Regions from separate parts of the Exiguobacterium sp. NPDC077395 genome, predicted to be linked through region 2. Evidence: predicted binding sites of a transcription regulator. Region 2 holds the regulator's gene; the other holds the start of a gene.
The links. The regulator NrdR, encoded in region 2, represses ribonucleotide reductase genes. The targets are predictions, from matches to a motif close to AACACNATATATNGTGTT.
Positions count from the first base shown of each region.

Region 1 (10,444 bases), 510 kb from region 2:
GTTACCTTGTTTTAATACGATGTCACGTTTATTTACGAGTCCTCATGGGAAAACTATACACATGTCACTCAACGCATCGAGGTTGAGAGGTGGCTTTTTCACTGCCTCACCCTCAAGATGTCGACATGAAATGTATATCCATGTAGGAGGAAAAGAAAATGACGAACAAACTTCAAGTTTCAAAGCGAGAATTACGCCCACGATCACTACGCACGAAGTTGCGTAACGAAGGAAAAGCGTTAGGAGTTGTCTATGGTTATAAAGTAGACAGCACGCCAATCGTGTTTGACGAGATGGACCTTCGTAAAATTCTTCGAGACCATGGTGACAACGCCTTGATTGAACTCCATTTTGATGGAAACAAAATCAATACGCTCGTGCACGGATCGGAAACAAATCCGTTCACAAACTTCTATCAACACGTTGAATTCATGGCTGTGAAGATGGATGAAGAGACAGAAGTCGAAGCGGATATCGTCCTCGTCGGCGACGCGAAAGGTGTCAAAGAAGGTGGATATCTCGCTCAGTCGCTCTATAAAGTGACGGTTTCTGCGACACCTGCCAACATCCCTGAACGCATCGAACTCGACGTGTCAGACCTCGAAATCGGTGACTCGGTGACGGTAGCGGATCTTCCAGAAGACAAATCGTACACGATTGTCTCTGAACCAGATATGCACATCGCCTCTGTGAATGAGCCGGTTGCAGAAGTTGAAGAAGAATCGGAAGAAGCTTCATCTGAAGGGGAAGCATCAGAAACCTCTTCTGAAGAAACAGAAGAATCGGCTGAGGATAAAGAATAAGAGTTTCTTTCGTGTCTGAAATAATCACACGATGCAAAGGAGAGGAGCATTGTCCCAAAGAAGGGGCGATGCTCCTTTGTTTTATTTGTCGAATTAAATCTGAACTTTATACTTTTAAATAAAAAGGATGAATCATACTTAATCAAACCAAAATATTACAAATTAGCATATATTCAATGTGATTCTAGGTATGAATGAGGTAAACTATATAAAAGTTTATTTCGTAAGGGGATGTACGATGATATTTTATTAATTTGATAATGAAACTGGTAAGAAGATCACAATATTTAATTCGAACTTTGTGATGTTACGAATCATACAAACTGAAAAAGGTTCTAATATTGGTTGTATGCATTTAGATCCGGGTGGTGTCATCGGTTATCATCAAGCAGTTGCACCCCAACTTCTTCTCATTATGGTGAGTGAGGGTTACGTTAGAGGTGAAAAAGATGAATATTTTAAAGTGCAAGCTGGAGATGATGTTTTCTAGACGAAGAACGAGTGGCATGAAACGAAAACAGATAGAGGATTAACAGCTATCGTAATTGAAAGTGAAGAATTAGATCCATCAATTTATATGACTGAAATAAAATTAATTAAATTCTAATGAAGCTTAGACGATTACTGATTAGTAAAGTAAGAGTGGGGGATTGAGACTAAATATGTCGCATTTATATATCGATTTAAGTGACATTACTTCTTCTTCGGAACTACATCAAATATTAAAAGAAAGTCTTCATCTTCCTGATCATTACGGCGAAAATTGGGATGCCTTTTATGATGTCATTACTGATGTGGATTGTATAACTTTTCCTGATCAAATCACTTTCATAGGATATTCTTTGCTTGAAACGAAATTAAGTGAGGATGCTAAGTACTTAAAAATGTGCTTAGAAGAGTATAACGAAGAATATTCTGTTTCACATTGTCATATTGTTTTCTTGTAATCTAATTGGCTTACTAATATATAAAGCTAGTCTCTAAGAGAGTATCCATTTCACAATCACTAATTTTCAATATAATTTTTATAGTCCCCGACCATCATAAGAATTAATAGAAAAAAACAGCTGATTTAAATTACAAGGTCTTTAAACTGAAAAATCAAAGGTGATCACTATGCAAGAGCTTACAATTATTGAAAGGAAGCGTCTATTAGAGCATCTTGAAGATAATTTAGATAATTATTTCATTATGGGTGAAATTAAAAAGGTATATGAGATCACTAGTTATGATGATTTAACTATTAACGATAACCAAAAAGCTTTAATTGATTTTTTGGTTTACCAAAATGTATATCCAATGGTCATAACATTTATATTATCTAAAAATATAAGTCAGGATAATGAGATGGTTGAAAAAATGGATTCAAGGAAAAATAAATATTCTATGAACTATTGCTCTGAGGATGAGAATTCTTTTTATTACTGCAATGCAAAAATAGAAAACGAAAAAGATTTAAGGTTTTTGATTAACGAAACGTACTGGATGCCTGCTCAAAATAGGTTTTATAATATTATCTTTAAAGATAAATTGAATTTCACTTTAAAAAAGTATGGTAAGTGGCTGTTCTCTAGAACTCAAGTTGTACCTTTAATTGATATGAGTATACCAACTTCTTTTATTAAAATAGATGGAGATGGACTTGGGTTTATTTTGTTTTCTAATGAAAAAAGATATGAGTCTATTGAAGAATTAACAAAGAATTTACCTCGAAAATTTGATATAGATTATTTAAACGAACAATGAAATATGAGGGCCTCAGTTTGAGCATGTTTTAACGCATAGTCATGTTACATAGATACTATGAAAAATGATATGTATGATGAGGTTTGGGGGTTTACTCATGATGACTCTTTGTTAGAATTATATAAACTGACAATAGCGGGTTTATCGATGTGAGAAATACAGTCCGTAGAGTTGGAATAAGAGTAAATTTAGCCAAATCATATAGCTTTGTATCATGATGTCCATATATACGATCAAAATTATTAAAACCATTTAAAACTTGTGAAGCCACGTAGTTAAGCAGCACATATTCCATAGAGAAGGTGAAAAAATGAAAGCTCAGGAAATATTAAGAGAAATTGAAAAGATATATTATTGGGATGCGCGCGTTTTAGGATTCGATTGCCGTTATTTTGGAGATGAGGTTTTAATAAAGATTGAAGATGAGGAAGAGAGTTATCGTCACTACGAGATTGAATTTTTAGGTTGTATTAAAGTAGAGGTTTCTGCTGCTCTAGATGATCGAACAATGCCAATCAAAGAATTGACAAGGGGACAACGTCCATATTTCATGCAGGATATTAGCATTGATAGTTACGAATTAGAGGGGCAGGAAATATTTATATGCCATCTCTTATTGCCTCCTGTTACGGCAGAGATTCATTTCACAAAAATTAGAATCGGAACGGAATATCACTGATTAAAGTTTCTAGGATTTAATCGCTACACATAATTAAGAAAAATATGACGGACGATTTTTACCTATACTCTGAATTGATTATTCAAACGGAAAACCTAAATTTAGTCAATGAATAAACCATTTTTACATATCCATTTCAAAACCTTTTTACAAGAGGAGTAGGTAATGTCAAACCCCAGCTATTATAAAATTGAAATTAGTGGTAAGTGTTTTAATGAAGATATATCATGTACTGGAGAACAACTTGAAAGTATTCTTCAAGCTATAAATGAGATACAGACTGATAGTTTGATATGGTATCTTTTTGATATCTTTGGGGGTAGTAAGGTGTCACTATTCGAACTTTTCCCATCAAATGATTTTGGAATAATTAATTTTTTTAGTACATATGAACTGATAGGGAGAGTTAAACATATAATTCAGTTCGAAAGTGGAGTATTTATAGGGAGTAAATTCAAAAATATAGAAATTGACTTTGAAAATCAACCTCATTCAGAAGCTGAGCTAGAGTTTCAATTAAATCAAACTTCAATTGAAATTAGAGCTTTTGATTTCGAGTGCTTCGAAATAATCTTACAAGATGAAATGATTTATCATTATTTAAAGAATAAGTTTCTTTAATGATTAGACTATGCACATTCGAAATTAAAAGTAGGATGTAAGATTTATTTTGGAACAGGGAGATTGATATTAAAATTGAAAATGCTAATTCATAGACATTCTCCCGAAAATCGGGAGAATTTTTCTTTGTCACAAATCCGCCATATGTAAACGATTACGATGTGAACACTCTGTCAATTCATGCAAGACAGGATTGCCAACAGAGACTGTACAGTTTATATTGTTAATGATTTCACATATTAGAACTGATACTTTCCTATTTAATTATTCAGAAAGAAGGGTTTGTGACATGGCATCAATGGAAATCCATGCACTCGAATCATTACGAAAAAAAGCACAAGCTTCCTCACAAATGATTCATTATCGTCCAATGGAATACTTTTTACGGGCAATGTTAGCCGGGATCTTTATCGGCTTTGCCTCAATCTTTACCTTGAAAGTCGTCAACGGTATGTATTTAGCGGAATCTCCGTTCACGACACTCATCGGAGGCTTCTCGTTCGGGATCGCGCTTGTCATGATCATTTATGGGGGAGCTGAGTTGTTCACGGGGAATACGATGTATTTCACAACGTCGACGCTTCGTGGTTATACGACGCTCAGTGATACGATGCTCGTCTGGTTGCTCTGCTTCGTCGGGAACGCACTCGGGGGAATCCTATTCGCCTTACTACTTGCACCGACTGGCGTCATCCAAGAACTCGGGATGAACAACTGGTTGTTCTCCGTTGTTGAAAGTAAAATGCATCATACGACGGTCGAAATTTTCTTCCGTGCCATCTTCTGTAACTGGATGGTCTGTCTCGCTATTTTCTTACCGAAACAAATGAAAAATGAGTTCGCTCAAATCTTCTCGATGATTTTCCTTGTCGCCGTCTTCTTCGCTTCAGGATTCGACCACGTCATCGCCAACTTCGTCTTGTTCGCCTTGACGCTCGTCGTCCCACACCCGGAGACGATCAGCATGGCAGGTGCAATTCACAACTTGATTCCTGCAACATTCGGTAACATTATCGGTGGAGCGCTCTTCATGGGAGCCATCTATACCTGGCTCAACTCGAAGGGTCTTCGTGAAGCACAAGAATTAGAGGAAGAAGTCGAATTAAAAGTTGTAAAAGCTGTTAAATAAATGATGTTTGTCACATGTAGCGTAGAGCCTTGTCTTATCGAAGACGAGGCTCTTTTTTATCGTATGGCCACACGTAAACTGTCACAATATCGACTCGTGACCATCGAGAAAAACACATGCCATAATCTATATATAGGATTCTTAAAACGAATATGAATGTTTTGAATCCATATATAGTGAGGTGATGGGTTTTGAAATTACTGCAGTTGTATGAGGACGTCTGCGTTTTACCAGACCAAGACTTGGTGCAAGAGAATGCGAATGTGGACGGGAAATCCCCGCTCGGAAAACTAGCACGACTCTCTTCAGAAGTGTCGAAAGAATTGTCGCAGACGTATTTGATGTCGGAACGGTCAAAACAAGCCGTCACTGATAACTATTTATATGTGCACGACGCCGACTATTACATCACTGGCTCGACGACATGTTGTCAAATTCCACTCGGTCAATTATTAAAAGATGGATTCCACACAGGGCATGGAACGATCCGGTCGCCAAAGGACATTCGCTCTGCCATGGCACTCGCGTCGATCATCCTTCAAGCGAATCAAAACATGCAGCATGGGGGGCAGGCCTTCCCAATGTTTGACGTCGACTTGGCACCGTATGTCGAGAAGACATATGAGCGTCAACTGAGCCGACTTCAATCATTACCCGTTGACTGGGACGATGCGCAATTGAAACAACTCGCGGAAGAAGAGACGATCTCGGCGACGTATCAGGCGTGTGAGGCGTTCATCCACAATGCGAACTCGATGCACTCACGAGGGGGCGGGCAAGTACCTTTCGTTTCAATCAATTATGGAACGGACACATCAAAGTGGGGACGTATCCTCATTCGAGAGTTACTTCGTGCCACGGAACGTGGGTTAGGGAACGGAGAGACTCCGATTTTTCCCATTCAAATCTTTAAAGTGAAGGAAGGAATCAACTTTCGGGAGGACGATCCGAACGTCGATCTTTTCCGTGAAGCGTGTCGGGTAACAGGCAAACGATTATTTCCGAACTTTTCCTTCATCGATGCTCCGTTTAATGTCGCTTACTATGATGGGACGTATGCATCTGAAGTGGCGTATATGGGTTGCCGCACTCGGGTCATGGGAAACCGACACGGAGAGGAGACGTCGGTCGGACGTGGCAATCTTTCCTTCTCCACACTCAACTTGGTGAAGATGGCACTGATCTCGGAGTCACTCTCTGACTTTTACCGCATTCTCAACCGCTATATCGATATCGGCATCGAACAGTTGATCGAGCGTTTCGAGTATCAATGTACGCGTCTCGCTGAAGAATTCCGTTTCCTCTACACACAAGGGGTCTGGCGTGGAAGTGAACAGTTACATATTCATGATGAGGTTCGAGACGTATTAAAACAAGGAACGCTTTCACTCGGTTTCATCGGACTCGCTGAAACGTTGAAGGTGTTGACAGGCAGTACACATGCTGAGTCGCGTGAAGCGGAACGACTCGGTCTCGATATCGTCACGCACTTAGCTGATCGGATGCGAGCGGCGGCCGAATCATACGATTTGAATTTCTCATTGCTTGCGACACCCGCGGAAGGACTGTCAGGCAAATTTGTGACGCGAGACCAGGAAGAGTTCGGGATGATTGAAGGTGTCACCAATCGTGCCTTTTACACAAATTCATTCCACGTGCCGGTCTATCAGTCTGTATCGATTCGTGAGAAAATCCGAATCGAGGCACCGTATCACGCATTGTGTGACGCGGGACATATATCATATGTCGAAGTCGATGGGTCACTTGCCCACAATGCGGAAGCGGTGGAATCGATTGTCCGCTTGATGCGTCAGCATAACATCGGCTACGGTTCCATCAATCATCCGGTCGACCGTTGCGGAAATTGTGGATTAGAAGGACTAATTGATGATGCCTGTCCGACGTGTGGCGAGGATACAAACATCGAACGAATCCGCCGCATCACCGGTTATTTGGTCGGGACGATGGACCGCTGGAATACGGCGAAACGAGAAGAAGAACGGGCGAGGGTGAAACACGATGCGCATTCTATCCGTCGTTGAAGAATCCGTCGTCGATGGGCCGGGGATTCGAACGGTCATCTTTACTGCCGGCTGTCCGCATCACTGTAAAGGGTGTCACAATCCTTCCTCGTGGAATCCAGCTGGCGGTGAGGATGTCGAAATAGAGGAACTTGTTCAACGCGTCAAGCTCAGTGGTTGGGACGGGGTGACCATCTCAGGAGGTGAACCGTTTCTTCAATCGTCACCGTTAGCAAAACTCGTAATGGCATGTAAGTCGCTCGGTAAAAATGTGTGGGTGTATACGGGCTATACAATGGAACAGTTGGTAGCGATGCAGGACGAAGCCGTTCAAACGGTGTTAGACTACGCCGATGTGCTCGTTGATGGTCGCTTTGAGCAGTCGCAACGAGACATGAGGCTCCGCTTTCGGGGATCGAGTAATCAACGGATCATCTTCTTGAATAAAGTGTAATCGAGGCAGAGATGTCTCGATTTTTTGTATAATGATGTAAAAGGGGGAGTTTTAATGAAATGGTGTAGTTTTGAGATGCAAGAAGAGCAACGAGTGGGGATCGTCGAAGGTGATTTCGTCTACGATGTCAGCAATCAAGTACATACGACAAATTTATTAGAAGTGATCGCGCGTGAGTTCGAACCGGATATTGATTTAGACGTGGCACCTTCATACCGAGTGACGGACGTGAAATTGCTTGCTCCGTATCGACCGTTGAAAAATGTGATTTGTATCGGGAAGAACTATGAAGAACACGTGAAAGAAATGGATACAGCGGGAGCGGGGAAACTCGTCATCTTCACGAAAGCACCAACTTCAGTAGTCGGACCGGACGCTGTCATCGAGCGCCATCCGGAATTGACGGACAAACTCGACTACGAAGGCGAACTTGCCGTCATCATTGGAAAGTCGGGACGAGACATCGAATCGGTCGAAGAACACATTTTTGGATACACGATTCTAAACGATGTGACGGCACGGGATGTGCAAAAAGAACATGTCCAATTCTTCCGTGGTAAGTCGTTCGATACGTTCTGTCCGATGGGACCGTTCATCGTGACGCCGGAAGAGCTTCAGTTCCCTCTCCGAATCAAAACGAATGTCAATGGGGAGACACGCCAAGACGGAACGACGGCCGATATGATTCGCCCGATTGACGAGCTCATTCGTACGTTATCGAAAGGCATGACGCTTGAAGCGGGTGACATCATCGCGACAGGAACGCCAGCCGGAGTCGGGCACGGGATGACACCACCGACCTATCTTCAAACGGGAGACACCGTCGAAGTGACGATTGAAGGTCTGGGCACGCTAAGAAATGTGATTGTCTGAATGAAATGACGCAAAATGTGAAGAATCTTGTAATTCATTTATCATTTTATAAATGAGTGTTCCTCTTCGTTATAGTAAGGGTAGAAGATAACACAGAGGAGATGAATCATTATGGATCGTCACAATCAATCAAATGAACACGATCAATTACATGAATCAGAACAGCAAAAAGATTGGTTAGATACAGAACTCGGTTCATCCAACCGAGAAGAAACAAAAGTACGAACACAGTCAAAACCTTCATTCGTCAGCCGCATGTTCCCAGGACTTGTCGGTGGGGTCATCGGGGCATTGTTGACGGGCGCAATCGCTTATCCGTTTATCGACCAACCCGCAACGAATGTGAGTGATACGAACGTGACCTCGCAAGGGACTCCGGTCCAGACGTCATCAAACGTGTCTGACTCTTCAGTCACGAATGCCGTCGCAACCGCTCAACCTGCAGTCGTCACCGTGAACAACTTCGCCCAAACTGGCTTCTCGAGTGAAGCCGTCGAGGCTGGCGTTGGATCGGGCGTCATCTACAAAAAAGAAGGTGACTCGGCATTTATCGCGACGAACCATCACGTTGTCAACGGGGCAGACAAGCTGACGGTCACGTTTAATGACGGAACGACAGCGGAAGCGACGCTCATGGGAAGTGACGCGACGTATGACTTGGCCGTCTTGAAAGTGGACGCTGACAAAGTACCGGCCGTCATCTCAATCGGCAAATCGAGCGAGTTAAAACCGGGACAAACGGTCATCGCCATCGGGAATCCGCTTGGACAATTCGAGAACTCCGTGACACGCGGTGTCGTCTCATCGACGTCACGTCTCGTGCCGGTAGATACGGATGAGAACGGACAGGCCGACTTCAATGCTGAGGTCATTCAAACGGATGCGGCCATCAACCCAGGTAACTCGGGTGGTGCGTTAATCAACGAAGAAGGACAACTCGTCGGCATCAACTCGATGAAGATTGCGACGGCAGAAGTCGAGGGAGTCGGATTCTCGATTCCGGTCGACATCGCCCTTCCGCTGATCAATCAAATCGAACAGACGGGAGAAGTCAATCATCCTTCGCTCGGCGTATCGCTACGTGATGTGTCAGAGTTCCCTCCAGGTTACTTGACGGAACAAATCAACTTACCTGAATCGGTAACGGCGGGAACGATTATCGTAGAAGTTCAACAAAATAGTTCAGCCGCAAAAGCGGGTCTTGAGGCGCGTGACGTCATCGTGAAAATCAATGACAAAGACGTCAGCTCGTTCATCGACCTCCGTAGTGAATTGATTCGAGATACGGACGGAACGGTCGACATCGAATATGTCCGTGACGGAAAAACGGAAACGGTTCAAGTCGAGATTCAAAACGCTAACGGTTCTGCATTGTAAAAGGTGGGCAATAAGCCCGCCTTTTTTGCTATGCTTATACAAAAGGAGGATGAGATATGGTACGAAACTTATATGGGGTGTTACTATTCGGGGCAGGAATTTTACATTTTGTCAGAGAGAAGGCATTCATGTCGATTATTCCGAAATCTTGGCCGTTCCGCCGCTTGATGGTGCAACTGAGCGGAGTCGTGGAAGTCGTCTTCGGGGCAATGCTCTTACTAAACAAAGGGACGACGTTCGTAAAGCGGACGCTACCAGCATTCTTTATCGCCGTCTTCCCAGCCAATATCAATATGGCCGTCAAGCCATCTAAAATCGGTGGGAAAGTCATTCCGAAATGGATTACATGGGGACGACTCCCGCTACAATGGGTTTTGATCAAAGGTGTCAAAAAAATATAAAGGTGTGGAGATACATATGACAAACGTATTGAAATGGTTTGAACAATTTCATGCACATCCAGAAATCAGTTGGAAAGAAATCGAGACGACCCGAACGATTGCTTCGATTTTATCAGACTGGTCGATTCCGCATCGGACGTTCGAGGATGTGACCGGGGTGATCGCGGAGATTGGATCGGGAGAAAACGTGATTGCGGTCCGCGCCGATATCGATGCGTTATGGCAACAAGTGGACGGTACGTTTCGTGCGAACCATTCATGCGGGCACGACGCGAACATCAGCATGGTACTCGGTGCACTCGAACAATTGAAGGACGAGGCGTTACAGAAGCGGATCCGT
Region 1 covers NZ_JBNNHU010000001.1:1,391,248-1,401,691, reverse strand. The annotation lists gene ACQKD4_RS07200 (50S ribosomal protein L25/general stress protein Ctc) at 159-803, shown strand; partial or broken gene ACQKD4_RS07195 (cupin) at 1,081-1,410, shown strand; gene ACQKD4_RS07190 (barstar family protein) at 1,466-1,750, shown strand; gene ACQKD4_RS07185 (hypothetical protein) at 1,920-2,549, shown strand; gene ACQKD4_RS07180 (hypothetical protein) at 2,860-3,228, shown strand; gene ACQKD4_RS07175 (hypothetical protein) at 3,394-3,849, shown strand; gene ACQKD4_RS07170 (formate/nitrite transporter family protein) at 4,148-4,978, shown strand; gene ACQKD4_RS07165 (anaerobic ribonucleoside triphosphate reductase) at 5,170-7,020, shown strand; gene nrdG (anaerobic ribonucleoside-triphosphate reductase activating protein) at 6,998-7,453, shown strand; gene ACQKD4_RS07155 (fumarylacetoacetate hydrolase family protein) at 7,508-8,326, shown strand; gene ACQKD4_RS07150 (S1C family serine protease) at 8,438-9,703, shown strand; gene ACQKD4_RS07145 (DoxX family protein) at 9,760-10,104, shown strand; gene ACQKD4_RS07140 (amidohydrolase) at 10,121-10,444, shown strand, end outside.
Region 1: ACQKD4_RS07165 (anaerobic ribonucleoside triphosphate reductase) is a predicted target of NrdR. The motif match lies at 5,142-5,159, and genes of this name have one in related genera.

Region 2 (10,444 bases):
TAGAAAAGGGTCTTTTTTTTCGAACGCATGTACCCGTATGGTATGATGAATGAAGAGAAGAATGGAGGTCGATTGAATGAATAAACTACTAGTCCTAGATGGGAACTCCTTAACATATCGTGCGTTTTTTGCACTGCCTCCGATGTCGGACGCGTCAGGTCGAAATACGAACGCGGTGTACGGCTTTACGATGATGTTGTTGAAATTGATGGAAGATGAGCAACCGACGCACTTCGCCGTTGCGTTTGATGCGTCGAAGAAGACGTTCCGTCACGATACGTTTGCTGACTATAAAGGAGGGCGTCAAAAGACTCCTGGGGAATTACGCGAACAGTTCCCGCTCGTGCGAGACGTCTGTCGTGCGTTTGGTATCGCTGTCTTAGAACTTGATCAATATGAGGCGGATGATATCATCGGCACGCTCTCCAAGGATACATCATATGATCAAGTGACGATTGTGACGGGAGATAAAGATTTACTCCAACTGATCGATGATCGCGTGACCGTCTACTTGACGAAGCGAGGCATCACAGATGTCGAGACAATGGACCAAACGGCGTTCCAGGAACGTTATGAGGGACTACAACCGATTCAGATGATTGACCTAAAAGGGTTGATGGGGGATAAATCGGATAACATTCCAGGTATCCCGGGTGTCGGGGAAAAGACGGCGCTCAAGCTGATTTCAACATATGGAACCGTCGAGTCCCTTTACGAACATACGGATGAACTAAAGGGGAAACAGAAAGAAAAAGTGGAAGCCAACGAGCGAGAGGCGAAGATGTCAAAACAGTTGGCGACGATTTATACGGACGTGCCACTTAATGTGACCGTTGATGATCTCGTTTTTAAACCTTATGATGCTTCGGTCGTGAAGCCTTTGTTCATGGAACTTCAATTCAAGTCGTTGATCGGTAAATTAGCGGACAGCTCTACAGAAGAAACGGTCGAAAAAGAAGTCAGACCGACAATCGACCTTTCTGAACAAGATTTGTCTCGAGCGGTCCTGTTTCTTGAGCAACTACACGATGACTATTTCGAAGAAGACATCGTTGGGGTTGCAATCGTGTCAGATCGTGGCGTGACCGTCGGCGATGTGACACTCTTACAAGATGCGCGAGTCAAGGAATGGATTGAAGACGAATCGAAGACGACGATTTGTCTCGATGCTAAACAGACAATCATTCAGTTGAAGCGACATCACTTATCCCTTCGCGGTTATGAAGATTTACTCGTTGCCGGATATTTGTTGAATTTATCTGGTGGAACGTCACTCAGCTCGATTGCTTCTCATTTCGCATACCCTCTTGAAGAAGATGAAGCGGTATATGGGAAAGGCGCAAAAGTGAAAGTGCCAGATGAGGAAGTTTTCCATTCTCATCTCGCGGAGAAAGCACATGCGATTTTGACGTTGTTTGAACGTGTCGCTTCAGAACTGAAAGACAACGAACAGACGGAATTATATGAGGCGCTTGAAAAACCGCTCGTCTCGGTGTTAGCCGAGATGGAATGGGCAGGCATTCACGTAAACGTTGAAACACTTCAACACATGGAGACAGATCTTCGTGAGCGCCTCTCTGCGCTTGAAGTAACGATTCATGAATTGGCCGGCGAACCGTTCAACATCAACTCGCCGAAACAGCTAGGGGTCGTCCTGTTTGAGAAATTAGCACTTCCCCCTGTGAAAAAGACAAAGACGGGTTACTCGACTGCAGCGGACGTCCTTGAGAAGTTGGCGCCGCTTCATCCGATCATCGAGAAGATCATGCATTATCGTGAACTTGGGAAACTACAGTCGACCTATGTAGAAGGATTGCAGAAAGTAGTGAAGGAAGATGGCAAGATTCATACTCGGTACACGCAGACGTTGACGCAAACGGGACGACTCTCATCGGTCAACCCGAACTTACAAAACATCCCGATCCGATTAGAGGAGGGGCGTCGTATCCGTAAGGCATTTACCGCAAGCGAGCCGGGCTGGGTGCTCTATGCGGTCGACTATTCACAGATCGAACTTCGGATCATGGCGCATATGTCACAAGATGATAAAATGATGGCGGCCTTTTTGCATGATGAAGATATTCATACATCGACGGCGGCAAACGTGTTCAAAGTCGCAAATGAGGAAGTCACTTCACTCATGCGTCGTCAGGCGAAAGCCGTCAACTTCGGAATCATATATGGAATCAGTGATTATGGGCTCTCGCAAAATCTAGGTATCACACGAAAAGAAGCACAAACGTTTATCGATACGTACTTTGAACAGTTCCCGGGAGTGAAGACGTTCATGGATGCTGCGATTGAACGGGCTCGTGAGCATGGGTTCGTCGAGACGATGTTAAAACGACGCCGGAACATCCCAGACATTCATTCTCGTAATTTCAACTTGCGTGGATTCGCTGAACGTACGGCAATCAATACACCGATTCAAGGAACGGCAGCCGACATCATCAAAAAAGCGATGATTGACGTCGATCACGCTCTTCAATCGTCGCAACTTCAATCTAAGTTGTTATTACAAGTACACGATGAATTGATTTTTGAAGGTCCGGCTGAAGAAATGGAAGCATTAGAAAAATTGGTGACGGAAGCGATGGAGCATACGGTGACACTCGACGTTCCGTTACGTGCGGATGGGGCCGTTGGAACGACATGGTTCGATACGAAATAAGAAGATAGAAAGGAAATCAGTATGCCAGAATTACCAGAAGTCGAAACGGTTTGTCGCAGATTACGACCTGCCGTTTCCGGAAAGACGATTCAGTCTGTCGATGTGCACGACCCTAAAATCATTCGAGGACTCGAGCCAGAAGAATGGGTGCACCATTTGGTTGGAGAGACCATTACAGATGTGGAACGTCGAGGAAAATTTATTTTATTCAAACTAACGAACGGATATCTCGTCTCCCATCTCCGAATGGAAGGGAAGTTCTTCCCTTATGAGACAATCACAGCACCGGCTAAACATACGCATGTCGTCATCAACTTCACGGACCAATCGACCTTGCATTATAACGATGTGCGGAAGTTTGGAACGATGGAGTTGCGGACGAATGAGGCGGTTCATACGACACCACCACTGTCACTACTTGCATACGAACCGTTTGATGAGCGTGTGACAACTGATGCGTTGCATAAGCGTCTAGAGCGGATGAAGACGCGCGCTATCAAGACGGCGCTTCTCGATCAGTCCATCTTCGTCGGATTAGGGAATATCTATGTAGATGAAACTTTGTTTCGTGCCGGTGTGCACCCGACACGACCAGCTGCTAGTTTGACGCACGAAGAAGTGGAGCGTGTACGCATTGAAGCGGTAGCCGTGCTAAATGAAGCCATTGAACGTGGAGGAAGTACCATTCGGAGTTATACGAATCCAGACGGAGCCGCGGGAACGTTCCAAGAACGACTTTATGTATACGGACAAGCCGGTGAACCATGTCGCCGTTGCGGACAAGAAATTGAAAAGATGAAACTAGGCGGTCGTGGCACGCATTATTGTCCACGCTGTCAACAACGTTAAGGAGTGGGCGTTATGTTGAAAATTGGATTGACGGGTGGGATTGCAACCGGGAAGTCCACGGTGTCTCGACTATTTCGGAAAAAGGGGATTCCGATCATCGATGCCGATTTGATTGCGAGGACGGTCGTCGAACCTGGAGGGAAGGCGATTGAGGGTGTAAAAGCGGCATTTCCAAAATGTTTTGACGGCGATGTCTTAAACCGTCCCGCGCTAGGGCGTGAAATCTTTCATGATGAGACGAAACGACAACACCTCAATCAACTGATGCATCCAGCGATTCGTGAAGAGATGAAGGAACAGATGCGTGATTATGAAGCATCCGGCGAGTCTGTCGTTATTTTTGATATTCCTCTCCTATTTGAGGGGACAATGCTCGACCTCGTCGATTATTCTGTCGTCGTCTATTGTCGCGAAGAGATTCAACTGATGCGTCTCATGGAGCGGAATGGATTGACGAAAGAAGAGGCACTCGCTCGCATTCATTCTCAAATCCCGATTGAAGAGAAAAAGCATCAGGCCGATTTTCTCGTCAATAACAACGGTTCACTCGGTGACTTACCACCGCAAATTGACCGTTTGGTCGAACAATTTAAGACGATTGAAAAAGAAGGCGAATGATGATTCGCCTTCTTTTCGTTTGGTTAGTTTAATGGATCGGATTCGGGTGATCCTTTCTTCCACGTATCATAAATGGCACGTCCATCACTTGGGTGACCGTTCGAATAATAGATGGGATACAGTGAAAAGAAAATATAGTAAAACGAAAAGTAGGCGAACTGATACGTATACAACGTCGGTTCAATCTCTCGTCTCAAAATAAACGCATTGACAATTAAGATACTCGCCAGATTAAAAATGGCTCCACCGCCATATACAAGCGTGCGGGTGACCTTGTTGCTCCATTTTAAATCTGTAAACTGGCACCACGCATCATAAAAATAGACGCGGTTCACTTGAAGACGTCCTACTTTAAATAGTTTTTTTCCTGTGCCGATTTGCATGTCGAGCGAGCCTCCAAACAACTTTGCGAAAAAGAAGTGTCCGAACTCATGAATCAACGTCACAATCGGTAAGATGATGAAAAACGAAATGAAGAACTTATCGATATCTCCCCAATCAAACATGGTGACGCCTCCTTTCTGTTGTGCTTCACGACAAGAAATTTCCCTCATTTTCAAAAAATAAACAAAGAAAAATGAAAAAAATGTGACGAATCATAGTGAAAACGCTTACAGCTATCCGTTATAATGAAACCGTAATGTAGAAAAAGGGGGATTTAGCATGGGGACAAAAGTTGCGATTAACGGATTCGGTCGAATCGGGAGAATGGTATTCCGAAAATTGATGCTTGAGGGACGTCATGAAGTCGTGGCGATCAATGCGAGTTATCCTGCGGAAACGCTCGCTCATCTCATCAAACATGATTCCATTCACGGTCCATTCGGATTGACGGTTCGAGCGCAAGGGGATGCGCTTGAAGTCGATGGAAAGCGAATCGAACTCATTTCAGAACGTGATCCATCACGTTTACCGTGGGCAGACCTTGGCATCGACATCGTGGTCGAGGCGACAGGGAAGTTTAACTCGGATATCGGGGCGAAACTTCATCTAGATGCAGGCGCAAAAAAAGTAATTTTGACTGCACCAGGGAAAGGGGATGTACGTACGATTGTGATGGGGGTCAACGATCGAGACTATCGCCCGGAAGAAGACCACATCATTTCAAATGCATCGTGTACGACAAACTGTCTAGGACCGGTCGTGAAGGTGTTACACTCGACATTCGGTATTGAAACTGGTTTAGTGACAACTGTTCATGCGTACACGAACGACCAAAATAACATTGATAACCCGCATAAGGACTTACGCCGGGCGCGTGCTTGTGGCAGTTCGATCATCCCGACTTCGACAGGAGCGGCTAAAGCGATCGGGCTTGTCATGCCAGAGCTTCAAGGGAAATTAAACGGAATGGCACTCCGCGTCCCGACACCGAACGTATCACTCGTCGACTTAGTCGTCGAGCTTCATCGTGACGTCACCGTCGATGAAGTGAATGAAGCGTTTGAACGTGCGGCGTTTGGAGAGATGACGGGCGTGTTAGGTGTCTCCCATGAACCGCTCGTATCGATTGATTTTAACGGAGACGATCGCTCGTCAATTATCGATATGGATTCGACGATGGTACTCGGCGGAAATCATGTAAAAGTTCTCGCATGGTATGACAATGAATGGGGCTATTCGTGCCGTGTCGTCGACTTGTTGGACATGGTGGCGAGTTACCTTCAAATCGGGCAACAAGAAACTCACGCCTAAAAAAATATTACGGTCTAAAAAATATTTTTGATTTTTTTAAACAAATGTCTTGTAACGACGTCCCAAACACGTTACACTCAGTTTCGTGAACTTCAATTGGTCTGACAAACGCAACTTAAAGGGTTAGGACCTCTTAGGACTAACTTGCCCCCGTGGTTGTGGGCGATTCAGGCACAAAGTGAGTGATCATCAACTACTTTGAGACCATTGATGTAAAGGGGGATCCACTAATATGGATACTATGGGACGTCACATTATTACAGAACTTTGGGAGTGCAATCCCGACAAATTAAATGATATCGACTACATCGAGCGTTTGTTCGTCGATGCAGCTCTTCGTTCGGGCGCTGAAGTCCGCGAAGTCGCTTTCCACAAATTTGCGCCGCACGGTGTGAGTGGAGTCGTCATCATTTCAGAATCACACTTAACGATTCACAGTTTCCCAGAGCATGGCTACGCGTCGGTTGACGTGTTCACATGTGGAGATCGAATCGATCCAGCTACGGCATCGCAATACATCGCCGAAGGATTGGATGCAAAAGTACGTGAAGATGTGAAACTTGAACGTGGAATGGGACCAATTCGTGTTCCAGAAGCACAAGTTGCACTAACTAAATAATTCTGAAGAACCTTTTGAGGCTGGCCGTTTGACGGTCAGCCCTTTTAATTGTTTTGTTGTTGCCTTAATTTTGATATGCTTAACGTATATAACTCAGGCGTTGAGGTGGATTATGGGACTGTTAGATAAGTTACAAACACATATTGAAACGAAAGATACACATAAAAATGAATCGCTTCGGACACGTTACTATGCGGCATCTCCGAATGCAATCTTACAATGGTTAGAAAGTCAGATTCAGTCAAATGGTCAGACGGTCCGTCGAATCGACTCGAACCGTGGCGAACTCTCATTCATTGGTGAAGGATGGGACGGACTCATTACGATCGTGCAAGTAGACGGAGGTCGTACAGCAGTCGATTTTACATTGAACCGCGAACAGCGACTCGGGACAGACCTCGCACAAATCGTTACTCACTATTACGAGGCGCTCACACAACAATTCCCGCTTCGTGCTATCGGAAATAAATCTGTCGAACGATAAGGAGGCTTGAGCATGCGTTGTCCGAAATGTGATCACAATGGAACGAGAGTGCTCGATTCCCGACCGGTGCAAGACCATTATTCGATTCGACGTCGTCGTGAATGTGAAAAATGTGGGTATCGGTTCACAACGTTTGAGACGGTGGAACAGACACCCCTCATCATTGTGAAGAAAGATGGAAACCGTGAAGAATTCAGTCGCGAAAAAGTGCTCCGTGGAATCATTCGTGCGTGTGAAAAGCGACCGGTCACGCTTGAACAGCTTGAAGGGGTCGTGACAAAAGTCGAACAACAACTTCGCGCCCTCGCGCAGTCGGAAATTCCGAGTGAGCAAGTGGGTGAGTTGGTGATGAATGAACTCGCACGTGTCGATGAAGTCGCATACGTCCGCTTTGCATCTGTTTATCGCCAATTCAAAGATATCACTGTGTTCTTTAAAGAACTTGAAGATTTAATGAAGCAAGAAAATTCGACCAACTAAAGGGCGGCCTGCTGGTCGCCCTTTTTCAGGGGAGAGAGCTATGGAGAAAGAACGTACAATCTTTGGGACGGACGAACTGCTCATTATGAGTACAGGTCTTGTTGACCGCGAATCGTATCAGTCCCTTTACCACTTATATCAGCCTGTCATCGGTGTCAAAGCGCTCGCGCTGTATCAGACGCTGTGGAGTGAATTGAAACCAGGCAAAATGAAATCGAACTATATGTCTCATAGTGCCTTGTGTGAGATGTTGGAGTACTCCATCAATGAATTGACGGATAATCTATTTCGCCTCGAAGCCATCGGATTGGTACGGACGTACAAAACGAAAGATGCCCGATTGACGCAATACGTCTATCAGTTGCGTGTGCCGCTCGCGCCGCATACGTTTTTAAACGATGGACTGTTATCGAGCTTTCTCTTCTATAAAGTAGGGGAAGTGCGCTTTAAACAACTTCAGGGGCGTTTCACAATCGACCCTTTGCCAGCGGGAATCGTCGAGGTGACGAAAGACTTTAATGAAGTGTTTGATGTCAAAGGTGTCAATCATCGAGCGTTCACGCAAAAGAACTACGAAAAACCAGATCGTGCGAAGATTGAAATCAACTATTCGTTCGATATGGATATTGTGAAGAAACTGACGAATTTCCCAGTCGGGTTTTTCACAAAGAAATTAGACGAAACCATCACAAAACTGGCCTATGTCTCTCAACTCGACGAAGAGACGATGGCGGAGATGTTGAAAGAATATTTCGTTCACGAAGCCTATCTTCCGCTCAGTGAGCAGGAGAAGCGGGACGGATGCCGTCAGATGGTATTACAGTTGAAGAAAAAGCAGACACGGCATCGAAAAGAGAAGACGGTGGAGCTCGAAGAGACCAAGCTGGGAGACTTACATGATCCAGCGGTAATGGAAGCGGCCCACCCCCATCAATACGTATCGACACTTCGGAAGACGCCTCAGCTGTCGAAAAGTGATGAACAGTTGGTTATCGAACTCGTCGATACGCTCGGGCTCGCACCGGGCGTGATCAACGCACTCTTCTATTATTGTATTGAAGTGAAGAAACAGACTCGTCTGAACGAGAATTATGTCCTTCGTATCGCAACGAGTTGGAAGACGGCAGGTTATACGAACGCGAAAGAAGCGTTGGAGCAAGAAGCGTCACAAGATGCGCTCATTGAGAAGAAGCAACAAAAACGTGAAAATGTACAGCGGACGACTGTCGGTTCGCGTCGGAAATCTCAACAAGGCGAGATGCCGAAATGGCTCGAAGATGAAGCGAAACAACAGCGATCGTATGATCAGGCGAGAAAGAAAGAATTGGAGTCTTCCGTTCCGGATGACGCGGAGCTCGTAAAACTATTAAATGAATTGAAAGAGAAGGGGTGAGGGGATGGAACGAATCAACCAGTCGTTATCGCAGTTGATGAATCGAAAAGAAGTCCGCGAAGCGTATGAGTCGATTCGCAGACGAACGCTCAATCATCCAGGAGTAATCGCCTTTTTGAACGCTCATCCTGAGTTAGAAGAGAAAGCGATTGAAATTGGATTCACGAAGCTGAGTGAGTATGCCGAGCAGATGGATGGGAAGACGTTCATGGAAGAACAAGCCGTCATCCCGGGTCATCAACCGGTGCTCTATGTCGATCTCGGACAGATCGCCATTCGCTATGAAGAGACGGTAGCTCATCGACAAGCTAGACGCCAAAAAGAGATGGACCGTAAGTTTAAGAGCTTGTTCTTACCGGAAGAAGTTCGTGAGGCGAGCTTTGAGTCATTTGACTGGGCGGACGATGCACGCAAGATCGCACTTCGGGAAGCGATGCGTTTCGTAACGGGGATGAAGTCCAAACAAAAAGTAAACGGACTCTATTTACACGGGAGTTTCGGTGTCGGGAAAACGTATCTACTCGCCGCCATTGCCAATGAATTGAAAGTGGCGGATATCGAAACGATTTTAGTTCATGCGCCTGGATTCGTCTCGGAAGCAAAACGCAAAATTCGCACCGAATCGTTTGATTCATTTTTAACTTCGTTTCAACATGTACCTGTCTTGTTGATTGATGACATTGGTGCTGAGGCGATCAGCCCGTGGGTGCGCGACGAACTGTTCGGCATCATTCTCCAATATCGGATGATGCATCGATTGCCGACGTTATATAGTTCGAACTTTAGCGGAGAAGAGCTTGAGACTCACTTTTCAATCGATGGGTCCGCGCAAAATAAAATGAAGGCACAGCGTCTCATGCAACGAATTTCAACGACGACGACACAAATCGAACTGAAGGGTGAAAATCGACGTCGGTAAAGGATTGTTTTTCTCGGATGAGTTGACTATACTAATAACCATATAAGTGATGCATAGAAGAGGATATGAATCATCGAGACGAGTTTTAGCGAGGGAAGGGCGGTGGAAGCTTCCTAACGACGACGATGCATTTACTCCCTCAGAGCACCGTACGGGTCAATCGTGCGGCGATTCACACTCGTTATCGTGTGTTCGAGCCAAGCGTGATGCTTGGGAACGAGGGTGGTACCACGAGAATCAAAGCTCGTCCCTTTTTGAGGGATGGGCTTTTTTTATATTCATTTTTTGAGAGGGGACAGATGTACATGATTCAATTGACATTTCCAGATGGCGCGGTAAAAGAATTTGATGCCGGCGTCACGGCAGAAGACGTCGCAGGCTCAATCAGCCCGGGACTTCGCAAAAAAGCAATCGCAGCAAAACTAGACGGAGAACTCATCGACTACCGTCGTCCGATTGAACAGGACGGCAAAATCGAGCTCGTCATGCCAGATTCAGAGGACGGTCTCGACCTGATGCGTCACTCGTCAGCGCACTTGATGGCACAGGCAATCAAGCGTTTGTATGGAGAAGAGAACAACATCTATCTCGGGATTGGACCGACGATCGAGAACGGATTCTATTACGACATCGAAATGGATCGCCGAATCAATGAGGAAGATCTTCCTGAGATTGAGAAAATGATGAAACGCATCGTCGATGAAAACTTAGAAATC
Region 2 covers NZ_JBNNHU010000001.1:878,862-889,305, forward strand. The annotation lists gene polA (DNA polymerase I) at 77-2,671, shown strand; gene mutM (bifunctional DNA-formamidopyrimidine glycosylase/DNA-(apurinic or apyrimidinic site) lyase) at 2,693-3,520, shown strand; gene coaE (dephospho-CoA kinase) at 3,533-4,138, shown strand; gene ACQKD4_RS04480 (site-2 protease family protein) at 4,162-4,644, opposite strand; gene ACQKD4_RS04485 (glyceraldehyde-3-phosphate dehydrogenase) at 4,802-5,833, shown strand; gene speD (adenosylmethionine decarboxylase) at 6,066-6,452, shown strand; gene ACQKD4_RS04495 (hypothetical protein) at 6,565-6,936, shown strand; gene nrdR (transcriptional regulator NrdR) at 6,949-7,416, shown strand; gene ACQKD4_RS04505 (DnaD domain protein) at 7,457-8,809, shown strand; gene dnaI (primosomal protein DnaI) at 8,814-9,728, shown strand; gene thrS (threonine--tRNA ligase) at 10,028-10,444, shown strand, end outside.